Regions from separate parts of the Micromonospora narathiwatensis genome, predicted to be linked through region 1. Evidence: riboswitches for the same ligand, from Rfam matches in the RefSeq annotation. Region 1 holds a riboswitch; each other region holds the start of a gene.
The links. Region 1 has a riboswitch for cyclic di-AMP ahead of GA0070621_RS16600 (coiled-coil domain-containing protein). Riboswitches for the same ligand answer to the same signal wherever they lie in the genome.
Positions count from the first base shown of each region.

Region 2: it holds a riboswitch for cyclic di-AMP, as region 1 does, so the genes downstream of both, GA0070621_RS12195 (LysM peptidoglycan-binding domain-containing protein) here and GA0070621_RS16600 (coiled-coil domain-containing protein) in region 1, are expected to answer to the same signal.
Region 3: it holds a riboswitch for cyclic di-AMP, as region 1 does, so the genes downstream of both, GA0070621_RS23900 (C40 family peptidase) here and GA0070621_RS16600 (coiled-coil domain-containing protein) in region 1, are expected to answer to the same signal.
Region 4: it holds a riboswitch for cyclic di-AMP, as region 1 does, so the genes downstream of both, GA0070621_RS02995 (C39 family peptidase) here and GA0070621_RS16600 (coiled-coil domain-containing protein) in region 1, are expected to answer to the same signal.

Region 1 covers NZ_LT594324.1:3,898,374-3,906,176, forward strand. Annotated here, with positions in the region: partial or broken gene GA0070621_RS16585 (alpha/beta fold hydrolase) at 1-267, shown strand, start outside; gene GA0070621_RS16590 (HelD family protein) at 479-2,596, shown strand; gene GA0070621_RS16595 (cation diffusion facilitator family transporter) at 2,730-3,644, shown strand; cyclic di-AMP (ydaO/yuaA leader) riboswitch at 3,787-3,918, shown strand; gene GA0070621_RS16600 (coiled-coil domain-containing protein) at 3,925-4,992, shown strand; gene GA0070621_RS16605 (hypothetical protein) at 5,088-5,597, shown strand; gene GA0070621_RS16610 (SRPBCC family protein) at 5,599-6,051, opposite strand; gene GA0070621_RS16615 (STAS domain-containing protein) at 6,145-6,504, opposite strand; gene GA0070621_RS16620 (hypothetical protein) at 6,931-7,335, shown strand; gene GA0070621_RS16625 (cellulose-binding domain-containing protein) at 7,441-7,803, opposite strand, start outside.
Region 2 covers NZ_LT594324.1:2,760,923-2,768,725, reverse strand. Annotated here, with positions in the region: gene GA0070621_RS12210 (glycoside hydrolase family 25 domain-containing protein) at 1-603, opposite strand, end outside; gene GA0070621_RS12205 (LLM class flavin-dependent oxidoreductase) at 694-2,262, opposite strand; gene GA0070621_RS12200 (glycoside hydrolase family 3 protein) at 2,460-4,283, shown strand; cyclic di-AMP (ydaO/yuaA leader) riboswitch at 4,437-4,610, shown strand; gene GA0070621_RS12195 (LysM peptidoglycan-binding domain-containing protein) at 4,610-5,269, shown strand; gene GA0070621_RS12190 (hypothetical protein) at 5,464-5,919, shown strand; gene GA0070621_RS12185 (M4 family metallopeptidase) at 6,042-7,803, opposite strand, start outside.
Region 3 covers NZ_LT594324.1:5,453,585-5,461,387, reverse strand. Annotated here, with positions in the region: gene GA0070621_RS23935 (LysR family transcriptional regulator) at 1-887, opposite strand, end outside; gene GA0070621_RS23930 (VOC family protein) at 999-1,415, shown strand; gene GA0070621_RS23925 (GNAT family N-acetyltransferase) at 1,445-1,936, shown strand; tRNA gene GA0070621_RS23920 (tRNA-Gly) at 2,064-2,137, opposite strand; gene GA0070621_RS23915 (zinc metalloprotease) at 2,372-3,355, shown strand; gene GA0070621_RS23910 (pyridoxamine 5'-phosphate oxidase family protein) at 3,429-3,992, opposite strand; gene dcd (dCTP deaminase) at 4,071-4,649, shown strand; gene GA0070621_RS23900 (C40 family peptidase) at 4,696-5,727, opposite strand; cyclic di-AMP (ydaO/yuaA leader) riboswitch at 5,740-5,877, opposite strand; gene GA0070621_RS23895 (N-acetylmuramoyl-L-alanine amidase) at 6,084-7,803, shown strand, end outside.
Region 4 covers NZ_LT594324.1:654,228-662,030, forward strand. Annotated here, with positions in the region: gene GA0070621_RS02980 (polysaccharide pyruvyl transferase family protein) at 1-1,058, opposite strand, end outside; gene GA0070621_RS02985 (hypothetical protein) at 1,424-1,936, shown strand; gene GA0070621_RS02990 (hypothetical protein) at 2,077-2,850, shown strand; cyclic di-AMP (ydaO/yuaA leader) riboswitch at 3,140-3,282, shown strand; gene GA0070621_RS02995 (C39 family peptidase) at 3,485-4,348, shown strand; gene GA0070621_RS03000 (alpha/beta fold hydrolase) at 4,453-5,220, shown strand; gene GA0070621_RS29755 (peptidoglycan-binding protein) at 5,270-6,205, opposite strand; gene GA0070621_RS03010 (CDP-glycerol glycerophosphotransferase family protein) at 6,409-7,803, opposite strand, start outside.

The sequences.
Region 1 (7,803 bases):
GGTGGGTTCCGCGCCTCGATCGGTGCCCAGCGCCGGCTGGACACCCTGACCGCGCTCGGCCACCTGCCGGCCGCCGCGCTGGTCGGCGACCGGGACCGGCTCACCCCGCCGCCGTGCGCCCGGTCGATCGCGGCGGCGCTGCCCACCGCCGAGCTGACCGTCTGTCCGGGCGCCGGCCACATGCTGATGATGGAGCGCCCGGACGAGGTGAACCAGGCCCTCGCCGCGGTGCTCCACCGGGCTCTCACCGAGCCGGCCGGGCCAGTCCGGCTGACCGCGCCGGCCGGGCCGGACAGGCTGACCGCGCGGTCGGTGGCGGCGAGGGGAACGGCCGACCACGGGGTGGGAACGCCCGGATAACGGGCATCCGGCACCGGCGGAGCCCGGGCACCGGCATGGCCGCGACAACGGCCGCGACGACGGCCCGTACCCTCATTCAGCCCGTCGTACCCGCCGCGTGACCACAGGAGCCCCCGCCTTGAGCGACCAAACCACCCTGGACCGGGAGATCGCCGTCGAACAGCGACATCTCGACCGGGTGTACGCCCGCCTGGCGGAACTGCGCCGGTCGGCCGCCGAGGCCGAGCGGGAGGGCTACCGGCTGGCCCGGGTCGGCAACTTCGGCGCGCTGGTGGAGCGGGACGCGATGGTGTTCCACGCCGCACAGCGCCGGCACGTGCTGGACGCCGAGCACGAGGGGCTGGTCTTCGGCCGGCTCGACCTGCGTACCGGGCAGGTGCTGCACGTGGGCCGGCTCGGCGTACGCGGGGAGAACGCCGAGACGCTGGTGGTCGACTGGCGGGCGCCGGCCGCCGCCGCCTTCTACCAGGCGACCCCGGCCGACCCGATGGGCGTGGTACGCCGGCGCACCATCCAGTCGTCGGCGGAGCGGGTCACCCGGATCGAGGACGACCTGCTGGACCCGGAGGCGGCGCCGCCGGACCTGGCGGTGGTCGGCGACGGCGCGCTGCTCGCCACGCTGTCCCGGGCCACCGGGCGGGGCATGCGGGACATCGTCGCCACCATCCAACGGGAGCAGGACGAGGCGATCCGCTCGCCCGGTTCGGGGGTCACGATCGTCTCCGGCGGCCCGGGCACCGGCAAGACCGCGGTGGCGCTGCACCGGGCCGCGTACCTGCTCTACTCCGACCGGGCCCGGTACGCCGGCGGCGGCATCCTGGTGGTCGGCCCGTCCGGCGTGTTCGTCGAGTACATCGCCTCGGTGCTGCCCTCGCTCGGCGAGGAGACCGCCACCCTGCACTCGCTCGGCTCGCTCTTCTGGGGCATGTCGGCGACCCGCACCGACCCGCCGGAGGTGGCGGCGGTGAAGGGGTCGCTGCGGATGCGCCGGGTGCTGGAACGCGCGGTCCGGGACGCGGTCCCGGACTCCCCCACCGAGCTGCGCCTGCTCTACCGGGGCGAACTGCTCCGGCTGGGCCGGGCCGAGCTGGACGCGATCCGGGACCGGACGCTGTCCCGTGGCGCGCGCCGCAACGAGGTGCGCCGGGCCGGCTTCGACGCCGTCCTCGCCGCCCTGTACAAGCAGGCCCGTGGGCTGCGGATCGGCCGGTTGCCGGAGCAGCCCGCGTTCGAGGACGAGATCATCGACCGGCCGGAGTTCCGGGAGTTCCTCAAGGCATGGTGGCCACGGCTGCACCCGCGGCACGTGCTCGGCTGGCTGGCCCGCCCCGAGCGGCTGCGCCGGTACGCGGGCGGCGTGCTCGCCGCCGGCGAGATCCGGCTGCTGACCGAGGCGTACCGGACCCTGGACACCGAGGGGCTGACCATCGCGGACATCGCCCTGCTGGACGAGCTGGACGCGCTGCTCGGCAAGCCGGTGCAGCGGACGAAGCCGAAGCGCGACCCGTTCCAGCTCGCCGGGGGCGTCCGCGAGCTGAGCACGTTCGCCGACCGGCAGCGGGCGGCCCGGGCCGCCGCCCGGGAACGCCCGGAGGACTACCGCGACTACGCCCACGTGGTGGTCGACGAGGCGCAGGACGTCTCGCCCATGCAGTGGCGCATGATCGGCCGGCGCGGCCGGCTGGCCTCCTGGACGGTGGTGGGCGACCCGGCGCAGACCGCCTGGACGGGCGACCCGGAGGAGCTGACCCGGGCCCGGGACCAGGCGCTCGGGCGGCGGCGCCGGTCCCGCTACGAGCTGACCACCAACTACCGCAACTCGGCCGAGATCTTCGCGGTGGCGGCGGCGGAGATCCGCCGGCGCTACCCGGACCTGGCGCTGCCGACCGCGGTGCGCTCCACCGGGGTGCCGCCGGTGGAGCGGACCGTGCCCGTCGCCGAGCTGCCCGCCGCGACCGTCGCGGCGGCCGACGCGCTGCTGGCCGAGGTCGAGGGGACGGTCGGCGTGATCACGCCGGTGCCGCGCCGGGACGAGGTCGCCGGCTGGCTGGGCGACCTGGGCGGCGGCCGGCTCCAGGTGGTGACCAGCCTCCAGGCCAAGGGCATGGAGTACGACGGGGTGGTGCTGGTGGCGCCGAGTGAGATCCGGGCCGATCCCGGTTCGGGGGTACGGACGCTCTACGTGGCGCTGTCCCGGGCCACCCAGCGCCTCACCACGCTCGACCCGGTGCGCTGACGACGGCTTGCGGTCGCGGCGTGGCCGCGGGCGCCCGAGCCGGCGCTTCCCGTCGCCCGGACGATCACTTGCATACATAGCGATGTGAGCATAGATTGTGCCCGGGCGGGTCGCGGGACGAAAGGGTGTGGGCGTGGGCGCAGGTCATGACCACAGCGGCACGGTCACCAACGCCGCACACCGCCACCAAGGTCGGCTCTGGGCCGCGTTCGGGCTGCTCACTGCCCTGATGCTGGTCGAGGCGGTGACCGCGTTCGCCACCGGCTCACTGGCCCTGCTCTCGGATGCCGGGCACATGTTCACCGACGTGCTCGGCATCGGCATGGCGCTCGCCGCGATCACCGCCACCCGGCGCGCCAACACCGATCCGCAGCGCACCTTCGGGCTCTACCGGCTGGAGGTGCTGGCCGCGCTCGCCAACGCGATCCTGCTCGGCGCGGTCGCCGCGTACGTGCTCGTCGAGGCGGTACGCCGGTTCGGCGAGCCGCCGGAGGTGCTCGCCGGGCCGATGCTGGCCGTGGCGGTGCTCGGCCTGCTCGCCAACATCGTCGCGTTCGCGCTGCTGCGGGCCGGCGCGCAGGAGAGCATCAACCTGCGCGGGGCGTACCTGGAGGTGCTCGGCGACCTGCTGGGCTCGCTCGGCGTGATCGCCGCCGCGCTGGTCATCGTGTTCACCGACTGGTGGTGGGCCGATCCGCTGGTCGCCGTCGCGATCGGGTTGTTCATCCTGCCCCGGACCTGGCGGCTCGGGCGGGCCGCGGTCCGCATCCTGGTGCAGGCCGCCCCGGAACACCTCCAGGTCACCGCGGTACGCGACCGGCTGGCCGCGGTGCCCGGCGTCGCCGAGGTGCACGACCTGCACGTCTGGACGCTCACCTCCGGGATGGACGTGGCGTCGGCGCACCTGACCGTGGCTCCCGACGCGGAGGTGGGCGAGGTGCTGGCCGCGGCACGGGCCGCCCTGCACGAGGACTTCCGGATCGATCACGCCACGTTGCAGATCGAACCCGGAGCGTCGGCCGGAGCGTGCGGCCCGGTCGAGTGGTAATTAGGGCAAACTTAAATCCAAGTGGCTATTGTTCATCTGTGCCGGCTTCGTTCCGATTTTCGGTCCCCGCCTTGGCGGCCCGATCGGCGCCCGGCCGGTAGGCTCAGTCGCGGTCTCCGCAGGTGGCGCAGCGCGTCGCCGGTGGCGGCCGTCGCCTAATCGCCACAGCTCGGCGAGCCGGGGAACCACGTTCCTGGGGTGCATCCGCGTCAGCGGTAGGGATCTTCCGTCCCGAACCCGTCAGCTAACCCGGTCGGCGGTTGACGGAAGGACACCTGGAATGCCACCTGCACGACGGACGGCCGCCCGGTTGGCGGCCCTGCTCGTCGCGGCGCTCGCCCTCGGCATCGCGACCGCGCCGGTCTCCCCCGCCTCGGCGACCGCCCCGACCGGCCTGCTCGCCGCCGCGCCCGGCGACGACGAGGGCGGCACCCCGGCGCTGCGCGCCCAGCTCGACGCGGCCAGCAAGGGCTGGCTGGAGGCGCGGGCGGCGTTGAACCAGTCGGTGAAGCGGCAGCAGCAGCTCGCCGCCCAGCTCAAGACGATCAACGAGGAGCTGGGCGTACGCGACGCCAAGGTCGGCGAGATCGCCGGGGTCGCGTACCGGAGCGGACGGCTCGGCACCGCCGCGGCGCTGCTCGACAGCAGCAGCCCGCAGGGCTTCATGGACCGGGCCGCCACCCTGCAACAGGTCGCCGCGCACGAGGACCGCGCACTGCGCGACCTGATCGACACCCGGGACCAGGCAACCCGTACCCAGGCGGCGCTGAACGGCGAGATCCAGGAGCAGCGCCGGCAGGTCGCGGTGATGGCCAAGCGCAAGGAACAGGCCGAACGCGCGCTGGAGGTGGCCAACAGGCGGGCCGCCGCCAGCACCACCGCCAACGGCGGCAGCGTGCAGGGCACGTCCCGCGCCAACGCCACCCCGGCCCCGCGCAACGCCGACGGCTCCTGGCCCGCGGAGTCGTGCAGCGTCAACGACCCGACCCCGGCCAACGGCTGCATCACCCCGCGCATGCTGCACGCGCTCCAGCAGGCCAAGGCGGCCGGGTTCACCCGGTACGTCTCCTGCTACCGGCCCAGTGGCTCCGGCGAACACCCGAAGGGCCGGGCCTGCGACTTCGCCGCGCAGAAGGACGGCTTCGGCGGGGTGGCCACCGGCGGCGACAAGACGTACGGCAACAACCTGGCCGCGTACTTCATCCGCAACGCCGACCCGCTCGCCGTGCTCTACGTGATCTGGTACAAGCAGATCTGGCTGCCCAGCAGCGGGTGGAAGGCGTACAGCGGCGGCAACGGCGACCCGTCCAGCGACCACACCAACCACGTGCACCTGTCGGTGTACTGAGCCCGCCGCCGGCGGACCGGCTACGCCCACCGACGTACGCCGGATGTCGCCGCGCGCCCCACGACGCCGGGCCGGCGACGACCGAGCATCGGGGTATGAGCCGACTCTCTCCCGCCGGGCGCAAGGCCCTGCTCACCCTGCACCTGGTCACCTCGCTCGGCTGGCTCGGCGCCGATCTGGTGCTGCTCGCCCTCGGCGTGGCCGGACTGCGCGGGGCCGACCCCGAGGTGGTCTACCCGGCCGCGGGCCTGCTGGCCACCTGGCTCTTCGCCCCGCTGAGCGTGCTGGTCTGGCTGGTCGGGCTGACCAGCGCGCTGCTCACCCCGTGGGGCCTGCTGCGCTGGCGCTGGGTGTTGGTGAAGTTCGCGATCACCACGGCGATGCTGGGGTTGGTGCTGCTGTTGCTCACCCCGACGGTGCGCCGGCTCGGCGAACTGGGGCCGGACCTCGCCACCCGGGACCGGCTGGACCTGATCATCCCGCCGACGGTCTCCAGCACCCTGTTGATCGTCATGACCGTGCTGTCCACCTACAAGCCGTGGGGACAGCTGCGCCCGGCCAACCCGGCGGCCCGCCGTCCGGTGGCGGCGGGGCGACGGCGCTGACTCAGCCCGCCTGTTCCTCCAGGGTGGCGCCGAGCCGGCTGGCGAGGCCGAGGTGGGCCGCCCGGGCCTGCCGGAAGGCGTACCCGAACAGCGGCGCCGGGGCGGAGAGGGTGATCTCGACGTCGATGCGCACCACGCCGCCCGGCTCGTCCCGCAGCCGGGTGTGGTTACGCACCGTGGTGGCGGGCTGCTGGCGGGCCACCGTCACCACCTCGTCCTCGGTGGCGACCAGCACGTCCGCCTGGTAGGTGACCGGAAAGTGCAGCGGCCCCAGCTCCAGCCGGTCGGTGATCGCGTAGCTGGCCAGCGCGCCGGGTCGGGGCGGCAACTGGCGGACCCGGACGATCAGCGGGTGCAGCTCGCCCTGGCGGGTCAGGTCACTGAGCAGGGCCACCGCGTCCGCCCGGGTGCAGCGGGCCTGCACGGTGTAGCTAAAACTGTCGCTGCTGAGCACGCCGTACTCCCTTGCCGTCGGCGGTCCGCATGATCGTCCCGTAACCGGGGCCGGCTGGCAACGGTCGACGGGCGGTCCCGGAACCGGGCCGGCTCAGGCGCCGGGCAGCACCTGAGGGGTGCTGTCGGCGAAGTACGGCTCGGGTGCGCCGAAGAGGCCCAGCAGTCCGGTGACCCAGAGCTGACGGTGCACGAACCGGCTCGGCTCGGTGACCACCAGCTTCACACCGCTGACCTCGGCGGTCTGGAAACCGGCAACCATCGCGCTGATGCCGACGGAGTCGATGAAGGTGACCAGCCGCATGTTCAGCTCGATCCGGGACGGACGGCCCTTCGCGAGCACCTCGGCGATCGCTTCCCGCACCTCGTACGCGGTGTCGACATCGATCTCGCCTCGCGGCGCGATCTGGATGACACCACCCGGCAACACCGACTGCACGATCGACAGGCTCACGCGAGCACCTCCACTCGCCCGTACGGGCGCCTCATCAGTACGCGGGCCGCGACCGAGAGTATTCCTCTGATGGCCTCGGTCGCCACCCCTCGGGATGGGCAATTCGCGGACTGGGCACACCTGGGCATCCCAATCCGGATCCTCCAGTTCCTGTTTCTTCCGGACGACGGGTTCACACCGTCCAACGACCGACCACGGCCGGCCGATCCGCCGACTCAGGGTAGCGGCCCGCCGCCCGTCCGGCTCGCACCCGGTCCCGGCGCGTTCGGGCGGTTGGTCCCGTACCGCCCCATCGATCGCGCCTGACCTGGGAGGGTTTGCGGCGACCGCGGGCGGGGCACTGCCCGAGTGAGCGAAACGTCACCCGCAGGATGACCGTCGAAGTCCGAAGTGGCCGCCGGGCTTCACCCCCCGAGGAGGTAACACATGTTCGGAACGACCCTGCTTGACCGCCGCGGCAAGCCCGAGCGGATCACGGACCACGCGTGGCGGCAGCTGCTCGACGCCGCCGGCTCCGCCGGGGACGGTGCCCGCGATGCCGCCCGCACCGCCCGGCGCAACGGGTCGGGCCTGGCCGAGGATGCCACCGAACTGGTCGGCTCCGCCGCCGGCGAGGCCCGCCGCCGGGCCACCCTCGCCTTCGACGCGCTGGCCGGCCGGCGGCCGGCGCTGCCCTGGGCGCTGCTGGTCGGTGCCGCGCTGGTCGGCGCCGCGATCGGCTGGGCCGCCGGCACCGCTGCCCGGGCCGCCGGGAGCCGGTTGTCCGACGTCGAGGAGATCGAGTTCGTGGACGTGGACCGGCCGAACTCCCCGGCCGACCGGGACGGCTGATCCGCACCCGCCGACGGCGGGTCCGGCGAGCCGGGGGAACCGCCGTCGGCGCGGACGCGGCGGTGGCCGCCCCGGGTACGGGACGGCCACCGCGTACGGGCCCGGTCAGCGGGCGACGGTCGCGGTGCAGCTCAACGACGGCACCGAGTTGGTACCCGTCCAGCTGGCGAGGAAGCCGAAGCTGGTGGTGGCCCCCGTACCGAGGGCCCCGTTGTAGCCGGCGTCCTTGACCACCACGAGACTGCCGTTCTGGGTGTACGTCCCACCCCAGAGCTGGGTGATCTGCTGCCCGTTGGCGAAGTTCCAGGCCACCGACCAGGCGCTGGTCGGCGACCCGTTGTTGCGGACCGTCACCTCGCCCTGGAAGCCGCCCGCCCACGAGTTGGTCACCTGGTAGGTCGCCGTGCAGCCGCCGGCCGGCGGCGGCGTGCTCGTCGGCGGCGCGGTGGTGGGTGGCGCAGTCGTGGG
Region 2 (7,803 bases), 1.1 Mb from region 1:
CCAGATCGACGGGGTCACCCCGCCGTACGCGGCCCAGCCCGGGCCACTGTCCCCACCGGCTCGCGCGTAGACGGCGGCGGGTGCGCCCGCGGGGTTGGCGCCGTAGTCGCTGGCGACCAGTGGCGCGTCGAGGACCCGCAGGTCGGCCCGGCCGAGGTCGCCCTCCCAGATCCACTTCGGGAGGTACGTCGCCAGCACCCGGTGGTCGACCGCGTGCCAGCGGTCCACGAACCGGCGTACGTCGTCGAAGCGCGGCCAGAGTCCGTTGGCGGCCAACTCGGGGTAACGCTCGGCGTCGAGCATCGCCCACACCGCGCCGATCCCGTCGAGGGTGCGGCGCAGATAGTCGACCTGGCGGTTGATGCTGGCCTGATCGCCGCTGATCAGGTTGTGGTAGCCACCGATCACGTCGAAGCCCGCACCGGCGGCACCGTGCGCCATGTCGGCGACGTGCGGGCTGGGCGGGTTGTAGCCCTGCGGGTCGCCGTAGGTCGCCCGCAGGCAGAGGACGGGAGAAGTGGCCCGACGGATGGCCGCCCAGTCGAAGCGGCCATTGACGCGGTCCCAATCATGGTAGGACAGGTCAACATAGATCACCGACATTGCCCATCACCTCGTCGCCCACCGTAGCTCGACCACTCTGACCTGCGCGAATGTGAAAGTCGGTCGGTGAATCGGCGGGCGCTGCCGGCGTCAGACCTGCCCGGCGTAGAAGCCGTGGCGGGCCAGTGGCGCCACGATCTCGCGTTCCTCGTAGGACAGGTGCGACAGCAGGGTGTCGGTGAGCACGTCCACCGCCTGCTGGACCGCGGTGAAGTCGCCCGGGTCGCGGATCAGGTCGACCAGGGCGCGGTCCACGCCCTCCACCACGTCGTGGATCACCACGTGCTCCGCCTCCAGGCGGTCGAGCACCGGACCCAGCCCGGGCTCCGCGCGCCGCAGGTGCGGAAAGATCGAGTTGTCCTCCAGCCCGTGGTGCTGGGTGACCACCGTGCAGTAGGCGGCGCAGTACGCTCCCAGCGTCCAGTTGTTCTGCCGCATGGTCATCTGGTTGAGCACGGCCCGGGCGGCGCCGGCGGAGACAACTCCCCGCTTGACCTGTTCGAGCAGGTCACGGACCTGCGCCAACTCCTGCCGCAGGTGGTCGTGCACGTCCACCAGGTGCCCGCCGACGGCCTGGGCGTGCGGGGTGTAGACGTGTCCGGCCGGGGCCGGCGGGGCGGCCGGGCGGGTGGACTCGTCCCAGAGCCGGTGATCGGTCAGCCGTACCCCCGGATCGGGGGTGGGGGTGACGGCGAGCGCGGTGGCGCCGCCGGCCTGGACCGCCTCGCGCTGCTCCTCGGCGGCCCGGGCGCGGCTGCCGGGCTCGACGCGCTCGGCGGCGACCAGCTCGCGGACCGCGGGCGCCACCTCCTGCGCGAAGAGCTGGATCGCGGTGGGGTCGTCGGCGCCGAGGATGAACGTGGCGACGCCGTGGTCCAGGGTGAGCGCGGCCAGTTCCTCCACCCACTGCTCGGGAGGCCCGGCCAGGAAACCGGAGGAGGACCGGGTGAACCGGCCGGAGACGTTGAGCAGCCGCCGCACCGCGCGGGGATCCCGGCCGGCCGCCTCGGCGCCCTCGTCGATCAGCGCATTCAGCTCCGGCAGCTCCGCCGGCCCCTTCGACAGGTACGCCAGCGACGGCAACCAGCCGTCCGCCGCGCGCCCGACCAGCCGCAACATCCGCGGCCTGTACGCGCCCACCCAGATCCCCACCGGGTGCGCCGGCGCCGGCCCCCGCTTCGCCCCGACCACCCGGTAGTGCTCGCCCTCGACCCGGACCATGCCGCGCCGCTCGGCGTCCCAGACCTCGCGGATCACCCGGATCGCCTCGTCGAGGGCGTCCACCGCCTGCCCGGGGGAGAGCCGACGCCCGCCGACCGCCTCGATCGCCTCCCAGAACGCGCCGGCCCCGAGGCCCAGCTCGACCCGGCCCCCGGTGAGCAGGTCCAGGCTGGCCACGCTGCGCGCCAGCACCACCGGCTGGCGCAGGGGCAGGTTGAGCACGTTGCCGGCCAGCCGGACCCGACTGGTCGCCGCGGCCACGAACGACATCAGCGTCCAGGTGTCCAGGAAGCCCGGCTGGTACGGGTGGTCCTGGAAGGTGACCAGGTCGAGGCCGGCCTGCTCGCAGAGCTTGGCCAGTGCCACCACCTGTTCCGGCTGGCCCGCGCTGGGGGTGAGGAAGCCCCCGAAGGCCAGTTCGTGCCCGTAGTCGGTCATGATCCTCCGCCTGCTCGCCGGACCCGGCGGCCGTGCCGGACCTCGCCACGTTAGTCGGTGCCGGCGGCGTCACGTCTCCCGCTCCCGGAACCGGCTGGATCGTTCACGATCTGCCGATTGCAGCGGTATCGATAGATGTCTTACGGGCATAGGGTGCCGTTGAACGGCCTCAGCGTTCCTTCCGGAAGGAGCGACCCGTGATTCGCCGCCGCCCCCTCGGCCTCGCCGTCGTCCTCGTCGCGGCCACCGCCCTGACCCTGCCGGCCCCCGCCACCGCGGCCGGCTACCCGTACCAGGACCCGGCGCTGCCGGTGGCCACCCGCGTCGCCGACCTGCTCTCCCGGATGACCCTGGACGAGAAGATCGGCCAGATGACCCAGGCCGAACGCGGCGCGGTGACCGCGTCCGACGTGGCCACGTACCGGCTCGGGTCGCTCCTCTCCGGCGGCGGTTCCGCGCCCACGCCCAACACCGCCACCGGCTGGGCCGACATGTACGACGGCTTCCAGCGGGGTGCCCTCGCCACCCCGCTGGCCATCCCGATGATCTACGGCGTGGACGCCGTGCACGGACACAACAACGTGTACGGGGCGACGATCTTCCCGCACAACATCGGCCTGGGTGCCACCCGTGACCCGGCGCTGGTGCAGCGGATCGGCCAGGCCGTCGCCGAGGAGATCTCCGGCACCGGTGTCGACTGGGACTTCGCGCCCTGCCTCTGCGTCGCCCGCAACGACCGCTGGGGTCGCACCTACGAGTCCTTCGGCGAGACGCCGGACCTGCCGTCGGCCATGTCCACCCTGGTCACCGGCCTGCAGGGCGGCACGCTCGGCGGGCCCACGTCGGTGCTCGCGACCGCCAAGCACTATGTCGGTGACGGCGGCACCAACGGCGGCGTCGACCAGGGCAACACCCAGCTCGGCGAGGCCGACCTGCGGGCCATCCACCTGCCCCCGTTCCAGGCCGCCGTGCAGCGCGGTGTCGGCGCGGTGATGATCTCGTACAGCAGTTGGAACGGCGTGAAGCTGCACGGCAACCAATACCTGATCACCACCGTCCTCAAGGGAGAACTCGGCTTCTCCGGCTTCGTCGTCTCCGACTGGAACGGCATCGACCAGATCGACGGCAGCGCCGGCTTCACCGCCGCCGAGGTCAGCACGGCGATCAACGCCGGCATCGACATGGTCATGGTCCCCACCGCCTGGAAGACCTTCATCAGCACCCTGCGCGCCGAGGTGCAGAACGGGCACGTGCCGGTGAGCCGGATCGACGACGCCAACCGGCGGATCCTCACCAAGAAGTTCGAGCTGGGCCTGTTCGAGCGGCCGTACACCGACCGGAGCTGGACCCCGACGGTGGGCAACGCCGCGCACCGGACGCTCGCCCGGCAGGCCGTCCGTGAGTCGCAGGTGCTGCTCAGGAACACCGCCGGGATCCTGCCGCTGGCCCCGGACAACAACAAGATCTTCGTTGCCGGCAAGAACGCCGACAACATCGGCAACCAGAGTGGGGGCTGGACCATCTCCTGGCAGGGCGGGTCGGGCACCGTCACCCCGGGCACCAGCGTCCTCCAGGGCATCCGGGCAGCGGTCGGTCCGACCACGACGGTCACCTACAACCAGCGCGGCACCGGCATCGACCGGACCTACCGCGCGGCCGTCGCCGTGGTCGGTGAGACGCCGTACGCCGAGGGCCAGGGCGACCGCGCCGGCAGCATGAGCCTCGATCGGGAGGACCTGCGAACCATCGCGACGCTGCGCAATGCCGGCGTGCCGGTGGTCGTGGTGCTGATCTCCGGCCGGCCGCTGGACATCGCCGCCGAGTTGCCCAACTGGACCGCGCTGCTGGCCTCCTGGTTGCCCGGCACCGAGGGTGGTGGCGTGGCCGACGTCCTCTTCGGCGCGTACGCGCCCACCGGGAAACTGCCGATGACCTGGATGAACTCGGTCAGCCAGCAGCCCATCAACGCCGGCGACGGGCAGGTGCCGCTCTTCCCGCAGGGGTACGGCCTGACGTACTGAACGGCGGTGTTCGCGGCGTTGTAAGGCACCTTCGGACGGTGCGCAACTCGACCGGCGACGCCTTCGCTCGGCCGGGTGAAGAACTTCACAAGAAGTGGGCGATCATCCGAAACCGTCCCTAACGTCGTTTGCGTTCGCGATCGCGGACACCACGGGCCGGTAACGCCTAATCCCGCCACCGGCTCGTGGTACCTGGACCTCAGGCGGGAGCGGGGGACCCACATGTTCCTCGGTGCTCGACACCTCGGGGTGAAGCCGCCGATCCGGCGGCCGGGCTCCTCGGCCCGAACCCGACAGCTCACCTCGTCGGCGTGGAGGAAACCCACATGGCAACTGAACAAACCGCACGTCACCGACGCCTCACCCGGCGCAGGGTCGCCGTCGGGGCGCTCGTCGCCGGCGCCGCCACCGGTGCCGCCGCGATCCTCGGGCCGGCCGCGCCGGCCAGTGCGTCCAGCGTGAACTGGGACGCCGTCGCGCAGTGCGAATCCGGCGGCAACTGGCACATCAACACCGGCAACGGCTACTACGGCGGACTCCAGTTCTCGAAGGGCACCTGGAACGGCTACGGCGGGCAGCGGTACGCCAGCCGTGCCGACCTGGCCACCCGCGGTGAGCAGATCGCCGTCGCCGAGAAGGTCCTCGACGGGCAGGGTATCGGCGCCTGGCCGGTCTGCGGCCGCAAGGGCGGCTCGACGAAGCACTACTCGTCCACGTCGGAGTCCGCCGACCACCGGTCCCCGAAGAAGGCGAAAAGCGAGCGGGCGTCGCGGCACGAGCAGTCGACCAGCCGAGGCCACCGGCGTACCGCGCCGAGCACCGGCGGCACCGGCAGCTACGTGGTCAAGCGCGGTGACACCCTGTCCGAGATCGCCGAGGCGCGCGACATCACCGGCGGCTGGCACGCGCTGTACGAGCGCAACCGGCGGGTGGTCGGTGACGACCCGGGCCTGATCTTCCCAGGCATGCGCCTGCGGCTGTCCTGATCCCGTCGTGGGGCGGCACCCTGCCGTCCCCGCGATCGGCGCTGACGCATGCGGAGAGTGGCCACTCCCGGCGGGGTGGCCACTCTCCGCATGGCAGCGGCGCGGGGCGCACCGACGTGCCCGGCCGGGTCGGCGCCGTCGGGCGTGGTTGCTAAGGTCACGGTGCTCCGGAAAGACGTGAAGAAAGCGCGGCTATGACCAACGACCCGTTCTCCGCGGCCGCTAGCCTCGACGAACTGCTCACCCAGACCCAGCAGGCGCTGTCCTCGATGCGTTCGCGGGCCGCCGAGCAACCCGACGGCGACCCGGGGCGGTTGCTCCGCGCCGAGGGCTCCGCGGCCGACGGCCGGGTCCGCGCCGTGGTCGTCCAGGGTGGCCGGCTCGAGTCCGTCGCCGTCGACCCGGAGTTGGCCGAGGCGGGCATGGCGGCGGTCTGCGGGCACGTCGTGGTGGCCGTCAACGCCGCCCTCGCCGACCTCGACGCCCAGGTCAGCGCCTCGGCGCGGGCCGACGTCGACGCCCTGGCCGTGCGGCTCGGCGGGCTGCAGGAGCAGTCGGTACGGCAGATGGAGCTGTTCAGCCGGGCGATGGAGGACGTGATGGCCCGACTCAACCGGGGCGGCGACACGGGCGCCCGGGCGGAGCGCTGAGGCGAGCGGCGTCCCGCTCCGGGACGGTGGCCAGCCGCTCACGACGCCTTCGAGACGGACGAGACACGGCTGACGAAGCGGCCGGCCGTCGGGAGGACGACGACCGGCCGCTTCGTCGGTGATCAGGAGAGGTCGACCGCCGTGTCGTCGATGACGAAGGAGGTCTGCAGCGAGCTGTCCTCCGCGCCGGTGAACTTGATGGTGACGGTGGTGCCGGCGAACGACGAGAGGTCGAAGGACTTCTGCGCGTAGCCGGTGTTCTTGTTGAGGTTGGAGTAGGTGGCCAGGGTGGTGCTGTTCGCCTGGAGGGTCAGCTTGTCGTAGGCGGTGGTCGTGGTCGACTCCGCGGTGTCGATGTGCAGCCAGAAACTGAGGGTCGCCCGGCAGCCGGACGGGATCGTCACCGACTGCGACAGGGTGTCGGTGTGGGTGGTGCCGTAGCCGTCCAGCCACGCCTTGTACGAGCCGCCGTGCGCCGCCTGGCCGGTCGAGTTGGTGATGACGCCGGAGCTGGCGGTCCAGCTCACGTTGCCGGACTCGAAGCCGGGGTTGGCCAGCTTCTGGCCCGAGCAGCCCGCGGGCGGGGTCGTCGAGGAGCTCGGGGTCGGCGTCGGCGAGCCGCTGGTGCAGGTCGGGTCACCGGACTGCGCCGGCACGCTGACCGCGTCCCAGGCGGCCTTGACGGTGTTGAACTCGGTGCAGCTGCTCGGGTAGAGGTTCTTCGCCGCCTGCAGCGTCCAGGTGCGGTACTTCAGGTACGACGAGGACGTGGTCTTCAGCAGCATCGCGTTGTACATGATCTTGATGGCCGGCTGGATGCCCAGGCCGGTCACGGTGCTGCTGTTGCAGGTCGGGCTGGTCGGCTGGCCGTTGGTCGGGTTGCTGCCCATGGCCAGCAGGTAGAACCAGTGGTTGCCCGGGCCGGCCGCCTTGTGCACCTCGGTGCTGGGGATGCTGCTGGAGTAGCAGTTCGGGTCGCCGAGCGCCGACGGGTTGTACATGTTGCGGATCGGGCCGCTGCCGACCAGGTTGATCTTCTCGCCGACGAGGAAGTCGGGAGCGTCGTACGCCGCCGGCTCGTTGGCGAACCACTCGGTCGCGGCGCCGAAGGTGTCGGCGACGAACTCCTGGGTGCCGCTGCCGGAGATGCCGCCCGGGGTCTTGTCGTCGATGCCGTGGCCGATCTCGTGGGCCACCACGTCGAGCGAGCCGATCCACTGGCCCGCGGTGTTCTTGCCGATCTGGACCTGGGTGCCGTCGTAGTAGGCGTTCTGGTCGTTCAGGCCGACCCGGATCGGCCACGCGCCGCCGCTGCCGTTGGCGCCGTTACGGCCGAGCCACTGCGACAGCATCTTGTGCTCGGTCTGCGCCGCGAACAGCGCGTCGACGCAGCCGGTCTCCTTGTTGGTGGCGGTGCCGTTGCCCCAGGTGTCGGTCGACTTGCTGAACGTCGTGTTGTTGGCGGCGTCCTGGCAGCTCTGGTTGGTGACGTTCGGGTCCTTCATGGAGTACGTGCTGCCCGACAGCGTGGTGTTGAGGGTGAGCGGGCTCGGCCCGTTCCACGCGCCGGTGCCGGTGCCGTACACGATGTGCTCCTGCGTACGTAGCACGGTGCCGGTCAGCGCGTCGACGTCGACGGTGAGCCGGCTCGGGCCGTCGGCGTCGGTGCCACGGACCGTGGTCTCCCAGGCCAGGGCCGGTTGGGCGCCGAGCGTGTAGACGACCAGCTTGGTGCCCTCGACGGTGTCGACGGTCTTGAGCTGGGCACGCGCGGTCTTCGCGGCGGCGGCCGAGGTCAGCTTCGGAGTGGTGGCGAGGCTGCCGATGCTCCGCTGCTGGGCGACGGAGGCGTACTTCAGGTTGCCGGTCGCGTCGGTGGCCAGG
Region 3 (7,803 bases), 1.6 Mb from region 1:
ACGGGCGCGGGGTTGGCGTCGACCGCGGCGCGGACGAACTCGCGTACCCGGGCGGTGGTGTTGCTGGCCAGCCACACCGGTCCGCGACGGATCGGCGGCGCGTCGCGGATCGGCACGTACGCCAGATCGGGCCGGGGGTGGTAACGCCGGGTCTGTTCGCCCACCGGCAGCACCCCCCGGCCCATCGCCACCAGCGACAGCAGTTCGGGGAAAGTGTTGCCCACCGGACCCTTCGGCACCGGCCGGCCCGACGGGGTCCGGTCCGGGGTGCGGTCCCGCTTGAACCCCGCCGAGGTCACCGCCGGGTACTGCACCACCGGGTGCTCGGCCAGCGCCTCCAGCGACACCGACTCCGCGCCCGCCAGCGGATGGTCCGCGGCCACCGCGAGCACCCGCTGCTCGTGGAGCAGCGCCGGGCCGTTCGCCATGCCGTCGAAGGGGTACGACGCGATGAGCACGTCGATCGTGCCGTCCCGCAGGCTCGACCGGGTGGTCGCCAACGGCGCCTCGTGCACGTGCACCACGCAGTCCGGGTGACGCTCGGAGAACAGGGCGACGGCGCGGAGCAGGATCGGCGCGGTCGACTCACCGACGAACGCCACCCGCAGCTCCCCGGTCAGCCCCCGCCCGGCCTCGACGGCGCGCCCGACAGCCTCCTCCATCGCGGCCACCAACGGACGCAGATCGTCGGCGAGACGGGCACCGATCGGCGTGAGCCGGACCACCCGGCTGGTTCGCTCGAACAGCGGCGCGCCGATCCGGCGTTCCAGTTTGCGCACCACGTGACTGATCCGCCCGGTGGTCACCCGCAGCCGCTCGGCGGTACGCCCGAAATGCAGCTCCTCGGCCAGGGTCAGGAACGTCTCGACCTCGTACCGCTCCAGCACGCCGACCCCCACCGTTGAATCCGGGTCAACGATCGTAGTCCGATCGCGGCTTGGTCCGCGGTACGACCACGACGAGGCTGGACGGGTGACCCTTCGAGAACAGGAGCATCCATGGACCACCACGCCGTGGAGGGCGCGATGAGCACGGTACGGGTGACGGCCTTCGACCACCTGGTCCTCGCCGTCGCCGACGTGGAACGCTCCCTCGGCTTCTACTGCGACACCCTCGGCCTGGAGCCGGTACGGGTCGACCGCTGGCGGGCCGGGGAGGTGCCCTTCCCGTCGGTACGCGTGAGCCCGGAAACCATCATCGACCTGGTACGCGGCGAGCCGAGCGGATCGAACGTCGACCACTTCTGCCTGGTGGTGGAGCCGCTCGACTGGCAGCAGGTGATCGACTCCGGGGTGTTCACCGTGCTGACCGGGCCGGTGCCGCGCTTCGGCGCGCGGGGCAACGCCACCTCGATCTACGTACGCGACCCGGACGGCAACACCGTCGAACTGCGCTGGTACCCGCCGGGGCCGTAGGCGACAGCGGTTTCCACTAGCGTGGCGCGATGCCTGAACTCCAGCGGCTCGACGTCCACCACGCTCCCGCCCTGTTCCGCTTCGAGCGGGAGAACCGGGCGTACTTCGCCCGGTCGGTGCCGGACCGGGGCGACGAATATTTCGCCGAGTTCACCGCCCGGCACGCGAAACTGCTCGCCGAGCAGGCCACCGGCGGGTGCCACTTCCACGTCCTGGTGGACGACGAAGGTGCCGTGCTGGGACGGTTCAACCTGGTCGACGTCGCCGAGGGCAGCGCCGAGCTGGGCTACCGGGTGGCCGAGCACGCGGCCGGGCGGGGCGTGGCACAGGACGGCGTACGCCGCGTCTGCGCGCTGGCCCGCGACGAGTACGGGCTACACCGGCTGGTCGCATCGGCCGCGCTGGCGAACCCGGCCTCGCTCGCGGTGCTGCGGCGTACCGGGTTCGTTCCGGTCGGCGAGGTGCTGCTCGGCGGGCAGCCCGGCCTGCGGCATGTACGCGACCTGACGCCCGCCGGGTGAGTTCCGAGGAGTTGCCCCTCGCCGACAGCCCTGGTGGGCCTCATCGGGCCACCAGGGCCACGGTCCGCTGGGCACGGAATACCGAAGGCCCTGACCGGGATCCGCGTCCCGATCAGGGCCTTTCGCGTGGAGCGGGTGACGGGAATCGAACCCGCACTGTCAGCTTGGGAAGCTGATGTTCTGCCATTGAACTACACCCGCAGGCGGCACCACTGTACCTGAGGTCACCGCCGCCGCGCACCCAGGTACCCGGCGAGCCGCGAACCCACCCCCGACACGATCTTGCAACCACGGCATCCCATCGAACCGGGAAGAAGTTTCACGGCCGCAACACATGGCCGTTTTCAAATGTGTCGATCGGTTGTAACGTCACCTCCACGTTCTCAGCTACGGCGTGACACACCCCCTGTCACGCCGCCAGAAAGAGGTGGGCCCATGGGACTCCGTCCCAACCTGCTGACCCGGCGTACCGCCGGCGTCGCGTCGACGACCCTCGCGCTGCTGCTCAGCACCGCCGCGGTGGGGGTCGTCCCGGCCGCTTCGGCCTTCTCCGCCGCCCCGGCGGGAAGCTGCGCAGAGCCGGCCGACGTCCACTCGGACGCCCGGGTGAAGGCCGGGGCGCAGGTCAAGCACGACCCGAACGAGCTGACCGCCGCGCAGGTGCGTGAGCGGGAGGCGGACCTCACCGCCGCGCTGGCCGAGCGGTCCAGGTTCCGCGTCGGCGCCGGGGTCGCGCCGCTGGCGACCGTGACCATCCCGGTCGTCGTCCACGTCATCCAGCGGGACAGCACCCGGGCCGGGGGCAACATCCCGGACTCGATGATCACCCAGCAGATCAGCGTGCTGAACCAGGCCTACAGCGGGGCCACCGGCGGCGCCCCGACCGCCTTCGGCTTCCAGCTCCAGAAGATCAACCGAGTCACCAACCCGTCCTGGTACCCGATCGTCTCCGGCTCGACTGCGGAGCGGTCGATGAAGACCACGCTGCGCGAGGGCGGCAAGAACACCCTGAACATGTACCTGGGTGAGCTGAGCGACGGCCTGCTCGGCTGGGCGACCTTCCCGAAGAAGACCCTGGACAAGATGGACGGTGTGGTCGCGCTGAGCGAGTCGCTGCCGGGCGGCACCGCCACCAACTACAACCAGGGCGACACGGGCACCCACGAGATCGGCCACTGGCTGAACCTCTACCACACCTTCCAGGGCGGCTGCAGCGGCCAGGGTGACCAGGTCAGCGACACCCCGGCCGAGGCGTCGCCGGCGTACCAGTGCCCGACCGGGCGGGACACCTGCACCGCACCCGGCCTGGACCCGATCCACAACTTCATGGACTACACCTACGACTCGTGCATGTACGAGTTCACGCCCGGGCAGGCCAGCCGGATGCTGAGCGCCTGGAACGCCTACCGCGCGGCGTAACGGCTCCAGCACAGCACGGCAAAACGGTGCCGGTCCCGTCCGACGACGGGGCCGGCACCGGCTTTTGGGGGGCTCAGGCGGCCGGGCGACGGGTGTCGAAGCCGTGGCGGCCACGCCGGGCCTCGGACGACGCCACGTCGGACCGCCGCGTCGGGCCGGCCGCCCGCGGGTCGAGCCAGACCCGCACCTGCGGCCGGCCCGCCCCGAGGTGGGTCGCCCCGAGGTGGGTCGCCTGGTCGCGCCGGGTCAGCATCGCCACGTCGACGGTGAACTCGAACAGCCGCCAGTCGACCTGCGGCGCGGCCCGGCCAAGCGCGGCCACCCGGGCCACGGTGACCGGGTCGGTAACCGGAAGGGCCCAGCCGGCGACGTACGCCTCGTCGTCGCGCTCCTCCGGCGGGAACGAGTGCAGCGCGTAGCGGCCGTCGCGTTCGAGGTCGCGGCGCTTGGGCGACTCGATGACGAAGCAGTAGAGCCCCTCGTCGGTGATGACCGGGGAGACCGGGTGGACCCGGGGACCGCCGTCGGCGCGGACCGTGGCGAGGTAGCCGAAGCCCGGCCCGTACTGCTGCAGGAGAAGGCGGATCTCGTCGGCGAGTCGGGGCTCGTCGGCGGCGAATTCGGACCAGGAAGCCATGCGGACATTCTATCGAACACGTGTACGAGTGTGCAGTCCGACACGCAGGTCACCCGTACCGGTCGCTATGGTGTTCGGATGCTGCTCTCCGACCGCGACCTGGCCGCCGAGATCGAGGCGGGCACGCTCGCGCTGGAGCCCTTCGAGCCCGCGCTGGTGCAGCCGTCCAGCATCGACGTACGCCTCGACCGGCTCTTCCGGGTCTTCAACAACCATCTCTACACGCACATCGACCCGGCCGTGCAGCAGGACGACCTGACCTCGATGGTGGAGGTGCCCGAGGGCGAGCCGTTCGTGCTGCACCCGGGCGAGTTCGTGCTCGCCTCCACGCTTGAGGTGATCTCGCTCGGCGACCAGCTCGCCGGGCGGCTGGAGGGCAAGTCGAGCCTGGGCCGGCTCGGGCTGCTCACCCATTCGACCGCCGGTTTCATCGACCCGGGCTTCTCCGGGCACGTCACGCTGGAACTGTCCAACGTGGCGAACCTGCCGATCACCCTCTGGCCGGGCATGAAGATCGGGCAGCTCTGCATCTTCCGGCTCTCGTCGCCGGCCGAGCACCCGTACGGCTCGGCGGTCTACGGCTCGCGCTACCAGGGGCAGCGCGGACCCACGCCGAGCCGGTCGTGGCAGAACTGGCGCACCTGGCCCACCCGCTGAGCACGGCGCGAGGGCTCCCGCGAACGTGGGAGCCCTCGCGGACCGGTCAGCCGGGGCGGCCGTAGCTGTTGATCTGGCCGTCGTCGACGCGTTTCATCGTGATCGGTTTGCCCGCCTGGGAGGCGTGCACCACCCAGCCGTCGCCGACATACATCGCGACGTGGTGCAGGTCGCCGTAGTAGAAGACCAGGTCACCGGCGCGCAACTCGCCGCGGCTCACCCGCCGGGTGACGTCGTGCTGCTGCCGGGCGTTGTGCGGCAGCGAGACGCCGGCCTTGGCCCAGGCGGCCATGGTCAGGCCGGAACAGTCGTAATGGTCCGGGCCGGCGGCACCCCAGACGTAGATCTTGCCGATCTGGGCGCAGGCGAACTTGACCGCGACCCCGGCGGGGCCACCCGGGTAACCGGCGGGGCAGGGCGCCGGGCGCAGCGGGCCGCCGCCACCGTTGCCGTACACCTTGAGCCGCAGCTTCTGCAGCCGGGCGATCTCAGCGTCGATCTGCTTCTTCTTGGCCGCGAGCTGGGCCTCGGTACGGGCCAGTTGGGCGATCATGTCGTCCAGCGGCTTCTTCTTCGCGGCCAACTGGTCGCGCAGTTCGGCCACGGCCTGCACCTGCTGCTGCTGGCGGTGCGCGAAGCGGTCGAGCAGCTCAAGGCTGTCGACGATCTCGCCGGGCGACCGGCTGCCCAGCAGCGCGTTGACCGTGGAGATGTTGTTGCCCTTGTACGCGTCGGCGGCGAGTCCGCCGACCTGCCCGAGGGCCTCGTCGACCTGGGCCTGCAACGGGGTGATCTGCTTGGCCAGCGCGGCGGCCTGCTTGCGCTTGGCGGCAAGCTCTTCGCGGGTGGCGTTGACCTGCTCGATGATCGGTTCGAGCTTGTTCCAGTCCTGATCGATCTGGCGCTCGATCTCGGTGACCGACGGTTCGGCGTGGGCCGTGGCGCCGCCGGTCAGGACGACGGCGGTGCCGACCAGTGCGGCGAGGGCGGTGGTGAAGCGGGACCAGCGTGGACGCGGCGTAGCCGCCGACCGGTCGATTGACCGGACCGACGGTCGCCGCGGGGCATGGTGTGCCACCGGGCTCCGTACTCCTTCTTTCCTGACCGCCTACCGGGTTAGCTGACGGGTTCGGGCGGGAAGGGAGCCGCCCTACCGCACCACGGTGCGGATTCACCCCACGTACCTGGGTCCCCGGCTCGCCCGGAGGCGACTCGGCGGTGTCCGACCGCCACCACCCGGGCTGGGCGGTGAACCTACCGGTCGACGACAGATCAGAGTAGAGATCGTCGTTATCAATCCGCAACCCGCGACGCCGTGACCCTCCTATGAAGGTTTCTTTCGGGACGCATCGTTATCTGGAAAGCTATTGACCGGAGCCCATACGCGGGGCCAGGGTGAGGACGCAGTGACCCCCATCCTGATCTGGAGGTTCGATGCACCTCTCAGCCCTGCCATCGCGCAGACGGATACTGCTGGCCGCCGCCGTCGCGGCGGCCACCGCTCTCGCGACCAGCGGTCCCACCGCGGCGGCGCCCCTCACCGCCGGGACCACCGACAACCAGGACCGCCAGCAGCAGTACGCCGCCGCGGCAGCGGAGTACGGCGTGCCGCAGAGCGTCCTGCTGGGCGTCTCGTACCTGGAGTCCCGCTGGGACACCCACCCGGGCCAGCCCAGCACCAGTGGCGGCTACGGCCCGATGCACCTGACCGACGCCGCCCAGGTCGCCTCGACGCCGTCCAGCGCCCACGTCGACGAGGACGAGGACCCGCGCGGCGACGAGTCCCGGCCGCTCGCTCTCGACCCGGCGATCGCGGCGCGACCGAGCGGCGACCTGCTGCCGCAGGCGTCGCTGCAAACCCTCGACGCCGCCGCCGACCTCACCGGCGAGTCGAAGGAGACGCTGCGCACCGACGCCCTCGCCAACATCCGGGGCGGCGCGGCGCTACTCGCCTCGTACCAACAGGAGCTGGGCGGGCCGGTCGGTGCCGGCAGCGAGCCGGCGGCCTGGTACGGCGCGGTGGCCCGGTATTCCGGCGCGGACACCGAGGACGCCGCGGCGGCCTTCGCCGACGAGGTGTACGACCAGATCGGCCAGGGCGCCAGCCGGACCACCGACGACGGCCAGCGGGTGGCCCTCGCCGCCACGGCGGTGACGCCGGACCAGTCCGGGCTGCACAAGCTCGGGCTGCGTCGCGCCGAGCGCCCGGACGGCCTGGAGTGCCCGGTCCGCCTCGCCTGCGAGTGGATCCCCGCGCCCTACGCGAAGTACGGCCCGGGTTCCGGCGACTACGGCAACCACGACCTCGGCAACCGGCCGGCCCAGCAGAAGATCGAGTACATCATCATCCACGACACCGAGGGCTACTTCGGCCCGAGCGTGGGCCTGGTCCAGGACAAGACCTACCTGGGTTGGCACTACACGCTGCGCTCGGTGGACGGCTACGTCGCCCAGCACATCAAGGCCAAGAACGTGGGCTGGCACGCCGGCAACTGGTACGTCAACGCCAAGTCGATCGGCATCGAGCACGAGGGCTTCGCCGGCCACGGCACCTGGTACACCGAGGCGATGTACCGGACGTCGGCCAAGCTGGTCCGGCACCTGGCGCTGAGCTTCCAGATCCCGCTGGACCGTCAGCACATCCTGGGCCACGACAACGTCCCCGGCATCACCGCCGGAAACGTGGCCGGGATGCACTGGGACCCGGGCCCGTACTGGGACTGGTCGCACTACTTCGACCTGATGAAGGCGCCGTTCAAGGGAACCGGGACCCCGCACACCGGCCTGGTGACCATCGACCCGGACTACGCCAGCAACCAGCCCGCTTTCACCGGCTGCAACCGGCAGCCCCCGGGCGTCCCGACTCCGCCGCCGCCGGCCGCGCCCTGCCCGCTGCGCGGCTCCTCCTCGGTGATCCTGCGTACCGCCCCGAGCATCGACGCGCCGCTGGTCAACGACCTGGGGCTGCAACCGAACGGCGCGCCGAACACCATGTACATCTCCGACCACGGCGCCCGCGCCTCGGCCGGTCAGACGTACGCCCTCGCCGACGTCCAGGGTGACTGGACGGCGATCTGGTACCTCGGCCAGAAGGCGTGGTTCCACAACCCGGCCTCGGCGCCGACGGCGAAGTGGGCGAACGGCTTCGTGGTGA
Region 4 (7,803 bases), 3.2 Mb from region 1:
CCGGTGAACCGCGAGAAGCGCTCCTTGTGGCCGTCGTTGAGGGCGGTGTAGTCGGCCTCCGCGTAGAGCTGGGCGGCGTCGATGTCGTCCGGCGCGTCGCGCAGCGGCCGGTGCGGGATGTCGAAGTAGCGGGCCAGCTCCAGGGTGCGCGAGTCGTGGGCGAGGAGATATCCGGGGGTGCCGGAGATCAGCGCCGTGATGGTGCCGTGGATCCGGGTGCCGAAGGCGAAGTCGAAGCCGGCGAGATACTCCATCCAGGGCCACGGGTCCATGAACATCCGCACCTTGTCCTCGACGAAGAACGGGTGCGAGGTGTGGATCGGCATGTCGTTGGTCTTGCCGCGCAGGTGCGGTGCGTCGCCGTAGAGCAGGGTGCCGAGGGTGTACAGGTCCTGCGCCACGTAGCGCACGTTCGGGTAGCGCCGGTGGTGGTGGCGGACGAGCGGGGACAACGCCCGGACGTACGGCGAGATGACGAACGCGAGCCGGTCCTCGACGCCCAGGGACGCCTTCGTCTTCTCGACCCGGAGGCTGTCGCCGTGCAGGAACATCGACGGGCAACCGATCTGCTCGACCGCCGAGAAACCCAGCGTACGCAGGTAGTCCTCGGTGATCTCGCCGCGTACGCCGATGCTGTGCGAGCGGTCGAGCACCGCCCGGCAGAAGCGGCTCACCGTCTCGTCGATCGGGCGCAGGAACTCCCGGTCGCCGTCCACGTCCGTCTGCGCCCCGACCCCGAGCACCACCACCGGTATCTTCAGCCGCTCGATCAGCCGGGTCATCGCGGCCAACTGGTCCGTGTAGTCGCGGCGGAAGGCGTTGGCCAGCGGGATCACGAAGACGTCGTACTTCTCGTTGATCTCGTCGGCTTCGCGCGGGTCCGCCCGGAACCGCGACGGGGTGATCTCCGCAGCCGAGGTGGCGAGCAGTTTGTGCGCGGCGTGGCTGAAGACCAGGTTGCCGGTGTTCTTGCCGATCCAGTCCCGTTCGTAGGTCTCCTCGGCGGTGAGTACGTCGAACGGGCCCTTGCGGGCGCGCAGCAGGATCCGCTGGTGCATCCGGGGTGTCCACCTTCCGTCCCGGGCACCGCGTGCCCGGCGGGGACCGGGGGCGGCCCGACCGGCCGGCAGTACGGTTCCCGTTCCGTGCAGGAGCCGGAATCCTACGCCATCGGGCTGAGCGGGCGGCGTCCCGCTCGCCCGTCCGGCGCGTGGGGGCGCCGGCCTTCCATCTGGTGCACGGTGATGCGGACTGCGACCCAGGTCGGTCGAGCACGCCGCGCGGCCCGACCCGGGCCGAGCCGCACGCCACCCGCCCGATGCCCCGCGCCGCGGCCGTCCATCCTGGTCAGTGCCCGGATCCGCGCGGACGCGACACGCCCGGCGGCGGTGCGGCGCCGCGGCATCGGCGGTAGGTTGGAGCCGTGCTTCCGATCGCGCTCACCTGTCCCGTGTGGTGGGTGGCGCGCTGGTGGGCCCGCACGCTGGCCAGCCTGGCCGTGTTGGTCGCCTGCTCGCTCGGCGCGGCCGCGCTGCCCGTCGGCCCGGCCGCGACCGCGCAGGCCGCTCCCCGATTCGCCGCCGGCCCCGTCGAGGCCCTGACCCTCCGGGTCGGCACCGCCGACTCCGCGCCGGGCTCGGCGGCTCGGGTCGGGCCGGGAGCAGGCAGCACCGGCTGGACCGGTGCCGCGGACCGGACCGGCACCGCCGACCGGACCGGCACCGCCGACCGGGCCGGTGCCGCCGATCGGGACCGTGCCGCCGACCGGGCCGGTGCGGTCGATCGGGCCGGCAGCGATTGCCGGCAGGTCGGGCCGGTCGGTGCGCCAGATCCGGTGGCGTCGCGTCTGGCCGTGGCTTTGCCGGCCGACCGGCAGCACGCCCTGGTCGGGCTGGTCCCGGCGACCGTCGGCTCCCGGGCCCCGCCCACCCGCTGACGACCCGCGGGCCGCGGCCCGCCCTCGCCGTACCGACCGAACCTCACCCCGCACCCGCCCGACGGCGCCCGTAACCGGTCGCGCCCGCACTCGGGCCGGTGCGGACCTCTCCGTCACATCGTTCCCGTGAGGTGCCGACCATGCAGCAGACCGTTCTCTACCACTTCCTCAGCAAGATCCCCGAGGCCGCCGCCATCTGGTCGGCCCTGCTCGTGCTCGCCCTGGGCCTGCTGGCCGCGCTCGTCGCCAGGCCGGAACGGGACGTTCCGGTGGAGGACGCCCCCGACCCGGCCGCCGAGGAGGCGGCCCGCCACGCCGACCTGCGCCGGTACGCCGACGAGGTGGCGGTGGCCGCCGCCGGGGCCGCGCAGACCGCCCGCCGGCGCCGTGAGCAGTGGCTGACCGCCCAGGCGGCGGCCGACCGGGCCTGGCGGGCGTACGACGAGGCCGAGGCGGGCGCCCGGCGTCTCGCCGGTGCCGCCGTGCTGCCCGAGCCGCGTACCCGGCGCACGCCGGCCGAGTACGCGGCCCGGGAACGGTGGCTGCACCACGCCGCGATGGTGGCCCACTGGCACGGCGACCTGTCGGCCCGCCAGCTCGCCGACGTCCTGGCCCACCGCAACGGGTGGGATCCGCGCCGGCACCCGGCCGAGCAGGAGATCGTCCTGGCCCGCGTGGTACGCGACGGCCGGTGGGCCGGTTGGCGGGCCGCCGCCGAGCGGGAGGAGCGGGCCTGGCGCGACGCCGAGCTGGCCGCCGACGCGGCCCGCGCCCTGGCCCTGGAGGCGTACGCCGCCACCGAGGCGCTGCGCCCCGGGCCGGCCCCGGTACGCCGTGCCGAGCCGGTGGCCCCGACCCGTGCGGCGGTGCCGGCCGGCGGTGCCGCGCGCTTCCGCCCGGCACGGGTCGGCTGAATCGTTACCCAAGTTCGGTGAGTCCCGTCACTGTCTGCCCGGAAACGGTCATCCGGATCAGTGCGGGCGATCGACTCCCGCAATTCCGGAACGATCATCGGTGCGGTGTCCGATTCTTGCCCGGCGGTTACGGGATAACTGCCTGTCCCATTGAGTCACATCAGTTGCGAGCTGTTCCGGTCGGCGCCGGTAATTCCGATGTTTAAGCAGGTCGGAGCGGTTGGCAGGAGGCGAGCCCACCGGTAGTGTCGGCGCGTCCGGTGCGGTTTTCGATCGCAGGTGGCGACGCCGTACCGACCCGCTTAATCGTGATCTTCGCGAACCGGGGACCCAGTGCAACACCGGGGTGAATCCGCGAGCTGCGGCCCGCGGTAGGGCGTACTTCCCGCCCGAATCCGTCAGCTAACCCGGTAGGCGGCCACGGAAGGAGTGCCATCCTCGTGCCAACCTCCCCCCGATCCTCCCCCCGCCTCCACGGAGCCGCGGTGCCCTCGCTCGCCTGACCGGCGACCGAGTTCCGGCAACCGCCCCCGCAGCCCGGCTCACCGGCGCTGCCCGTTCCTGCGGCCACCCCGCCCGGCAACGCGCGTGACCCCGTCCGCGCGTCGGGTCGGCGTGCGCCGCTCAGGCCCTCGTGGAGGAATACGTGAAGCACCACCTGAAGCGTCAGCTGGGGCGCCTCGCGACCGAGCGCCCCTACCAGATCGTCGCCGGCTCCGCGGCGGCCCTCGTGCTCGCCGGCGGCGCCAGTGCCGCGCTGGCCAGCGCCGATGAGGCGCCCGCCCGTCAGGAGCACACCGCCGCCGTCGCCGAGCTGGCCCCCCGGCTCGGCGAGGTCGCCAGCCGCGGCGAGGCGCGCGTCGCCGCCCCGTCGCCGTCGGACTCGCCGAGCGCGTCGCCGTCCGACTCGCCGAGCGCGTCGGAGTCGCCGAGCAAGGCCAAGGCGGACCCGGACGTGACCCGTACGGCGAAGCCGAAGCCGACGCCGCCGTCGACCAAGGTCCTCGACTACAACTACCAGGCGCAGACCGCCTACTGGAACTGTGGCCCGGCCGCGGTGCGCAACGCGCTGAGCGCGAGCGGCATCGAGACCACCCAGGACGCGATGGCCGTGCCGCTGAACGCCGGTGAGAACGGCACCAACTCGGCCGAGGACACCACCCGGGGTCTGAATCAGATGGTCAAGGGCAGCCCGTACCGGACCCACATGATCCCCGGCCAGGCCGCGACCCCGGCCCAGATGGACCAGCTCCAGGCCGACGTGGTCAAGGCCGTCACCGACGGTCGGGGCGTGGTGGTCAACATCGCCGGCTCCGCCACCGACACCAACGGCGGCTGGCACTCGTTCCCCGGCGGCCACTACATCGCCGTGGTCGGCTACCAGGACGACGGCCGGGCCGTGAAGATCGCCGACTCGGCCAACCCGGCGGTGCCGTCCTACTGGATCACCACCATCAACCTGGCGAACTGGGCCGCCACCCGCGGCTACTCGGCCTGATCGCACCCCTCCCCCCGTCGGGCACCGGCTCCTCCGAGCCGGTGCCCGACCTCGTATGCGCGGTGTCTCGCGCGGGTGGCCGGTCCGATGCGACACTGCGCCGTATGGCCGACGAGACGGGTACCCGCCATCTGCTGCTGCTGCACGGCCTGGGCGCCACCGGCGAGGTGTGGCTGCCCTGGGCGCCGCTGCTGGAGAGCCGCTGGGCGGGGCGCTGGCTCGCCCCCGACCTGGCCGGCCACGGCTGGTCGCCGCCGCTGCCGGCGTACTCCTTCGAGGACCTCGCGGACCGGGTGGTGGCGGGTCTCGGCCCGGTAGCCGACCGGCTCGGCCCCCGCGACCGGCTGGTGGTGCTCGGGCACTCGCTCGGCGGGGTGGTGGCGCTGGCGCTGGCCGCGCGGACACGGGGCCTGCCGGTCGACGCGGTGATCGGGCTCGGCATCAAGGTCGCCTGGTCCCCGACCGAGCTGGACAAGGCCCGCGAGCTGGCCGAACGGCCGGTGACCTGGTTCGCCAGCCGGGACGAGGCGGCCCGCCGCTACCTGCGGGTCGCCGGGCTGGCCGGGCTCTTCGCCCCCGACCATCCGGTGGTGGACGCCGGGCTGCGCCGCGAGGACGGCCGCTGGCGGCTGGCCATGGACCCGGCCGCGTTCGCGGTGGGGGAGCCGCGGTTGCCCGACCTGCTCGCCGCGACCGACGTGCCGGTGCTGCTGGCCCGGGGTGAGCAGGACCCGATGGTGACCGACGCGCAGCTCAAGGAGTTGGGCGTGCCGGTGACGACCCTGCCGGGGCTCGGCCACAACGCGCACGTCGAGGACGCGGCCGCCGTTCTCGACCTGCTCGCGCCGTTCGCGTCGCCCGACCGGCCGTGACGCCGTCGCCCCGTGGACGGGGCGACGACATCACGACCGCGGGTTGCCGTCAGTACGTGCAGCCGGTGGCGGGCAGGGCGGACGGGGCGGGTGGGGTGACGCCGTCGTAGATGGCCAACAGCATGTTCTGCGGGCAGCGGTTGGCGCCGTTGACGCGGACCTCCAGGTGCAGGTGCGGGCCGGTCACGTTGCCGGTGGCCCCGGTGTAGCCGAGGACCTGGCCGGCGCTGACCCGGGAGCCGGCGGCGACCGAGCGCGAGTTCAGGTGGCAGTAGAGGTAGTACGCGCCGTCGTCGCCGGTGATGCCGATGCCGAGGCCGCAGTTGCCGCCCACGTGCCCGATCGTCCCGGAGGTGATCGCGTACGTGGTCGTGCCGGTCACGGTGGGCAGGTCGATCGCCGGGTAGTCGTGGTGCGGGTCGTCGTACTCGCTGCGGGGCAGCACCGACTTGCCGATGATGAGGCGGTAGTTGCCGGTGCCGCCGCCGCTGCCGCCGGTCAGGTACTGCCAGGTGGTGGCGTCGACCGAGCCGCCGGAGAGGCCACGGGCGGACTTGAAGTTGTTCACGGCGTTGGTCGTGGCGGGGCCCCAGTCGCCGTCCACGGCCAGGCCGTAGCCGTATTTGTTGAGTGAGGTCTGCAGCCCGCGGACCGCGTCGTTGTTGGCTCCGGCGCTCAGAGTGACCACCAGCTTGCCCCAGGTCTGCGGCCCGATCTGGCCGTCGGCGGAGAGGCCGTTGGCCGACTGGAAGGACTTCACCACGGAGGTGGTGCCGGCGCCGTACTGGCCGTCGACCGTGAGGCTGTAGCCGCGGTGGCGCAGCAGGTACTGGGCGGTGGTGACGTTGGCGCCGGTCGAGCCGTTGCTGAGCAGGGGCCAGGCCGGTGCCGCGGCCTGGGCGGCGGTCGGGCCGGTCAGTGCGGCCGCCACGGCGAGCGCGAGCGCGCCGAGCCAGATCGCGAGTCGACGAAGGAGGGTTGGCATGTGTGCTCCTGTGGACGAGGGGTGGTGGCGTGCGGCGGACCGCATCGCCGGTAGGGCCGGCGACATTGCGCCGGTGGGCTGCCCGGGAGCAAGTATGATGATGATGTTCAATATTTACAACGATCGTTGAATGGCGGTGATCTTCCGCACACCGAAAGACCGCCCCGCCGAAGGCGGCGGGGCGGTCCGGAGGTGAGGGTGGATCAGGCGGTGGGGGACAGCGGCGAGCCGTCCGGCGCGACCGCGTCGGCGCCGCGCGGGGCCGGCGCGGTCCAGCCCGGTCCGAGCTGCCGGCGGGCGGCGTCGAGGAACGCCTCGGCGTACGACTCGGCGGGGAAGTCGCCCAGGTAGCGGGTACGGGTGACCCAGCGGGCCGCCGCCTTCGGATCGGTGTCCAGCAGCTCGGTCAGCACCTCGTCCACGTTGGACATGTCCCGGCGCAGCACGTAACCCGAGCCGGCGAGGGGGAACCGCTCGACGAAGTGCTCGCCGTCGGCGCCCATGTCGGTGACCGCGTACGGCTTGCCGGAGTAGAGCCAGTCGGAGATCACTCCGGAGACGTCCGAGACCAGCACGTCGGCGCGGTTGACGCACTCGGTCAGGGTCAGCTCCCGGGTGGCCGCCGGGCCCCACAGGTGCGCCCGGCCGGTCCTCGCCCGGTCCGCGGCGAGCAGCTCGGTGAGCCGGGCCAGTTGCCGGGCCGACGCCGGGTTCTGCGCGGTGTACGGGTGGTGCCGCAGGATCACCGTGGCACCCCGGTCCAGCAGCCGGCGGAGCACCGTCTCGGCGACCGGCAGCGAGCAGTAGTTCGCGTCGGCGTGGTGCCCCGTCCAGGTGGGGGTGTACAGCACGGTCGGCTGCGCCGGGCCGGGGGTCGGCTCCCGGCGTACCTCGATCGCCTCGACCTGGGGGCGGCCGACCACGACGAACTTCTCGGCGGGGATCTCCACGCCGGCCCGGGCGTACCGGTCGATCGCCGCCTGGCCGGCCACGAAGATCTTGTCGAAGATCGCCGAGACCGGGTTGGCGCTCGGCGCCTTGTCGCTGTCGCCGTGGTGCAGCTGCACGTGGGTGAGCTGCGAGAAGCGGACGCAGTGGCTGTTCTTCGCGCCGTGGTTGACGTAGAAGGCCGCCCGCAGGCTGGGCACCAGCGCCTCGTCCATGGCCTTGAGCGTCGGGCAGAAGACCACCGGCGCGCGGGTCGCGGCGGCGACGGTCGGCAGGAACTCCGGCTCGCGCAGCAGGACCAGGAACGGCCGGCCGATCCGCTCCAGGTACGGCAGCCACATGGTGACCTGGTATTCCGAGCCGGGCGGGGCGGAGAAGTAGAGCACGAACTCGGGCTGGTGCCGGCGCAGCGCCCGGCCCACCGGACCGCCCCCGGCCGGCGGCCGGAAGCGACGCCGGGCCAGGTCGAGCCCGACCGCGCCGCAGCCCGCGCCGACCAGCAGGGCGGCGGCCAGCGCCACCCAGCCGGGCAGGGCGAGGCCGGCAGCCACCGCCACCAGGGCGAGCAGCGCCAGCAGCGCGTCGCCGAGCCGGGCGGCGACCAGCGGGGTCCACGAGCGGACCGGCAGGTTGGCCGCGCGGATCTCCAG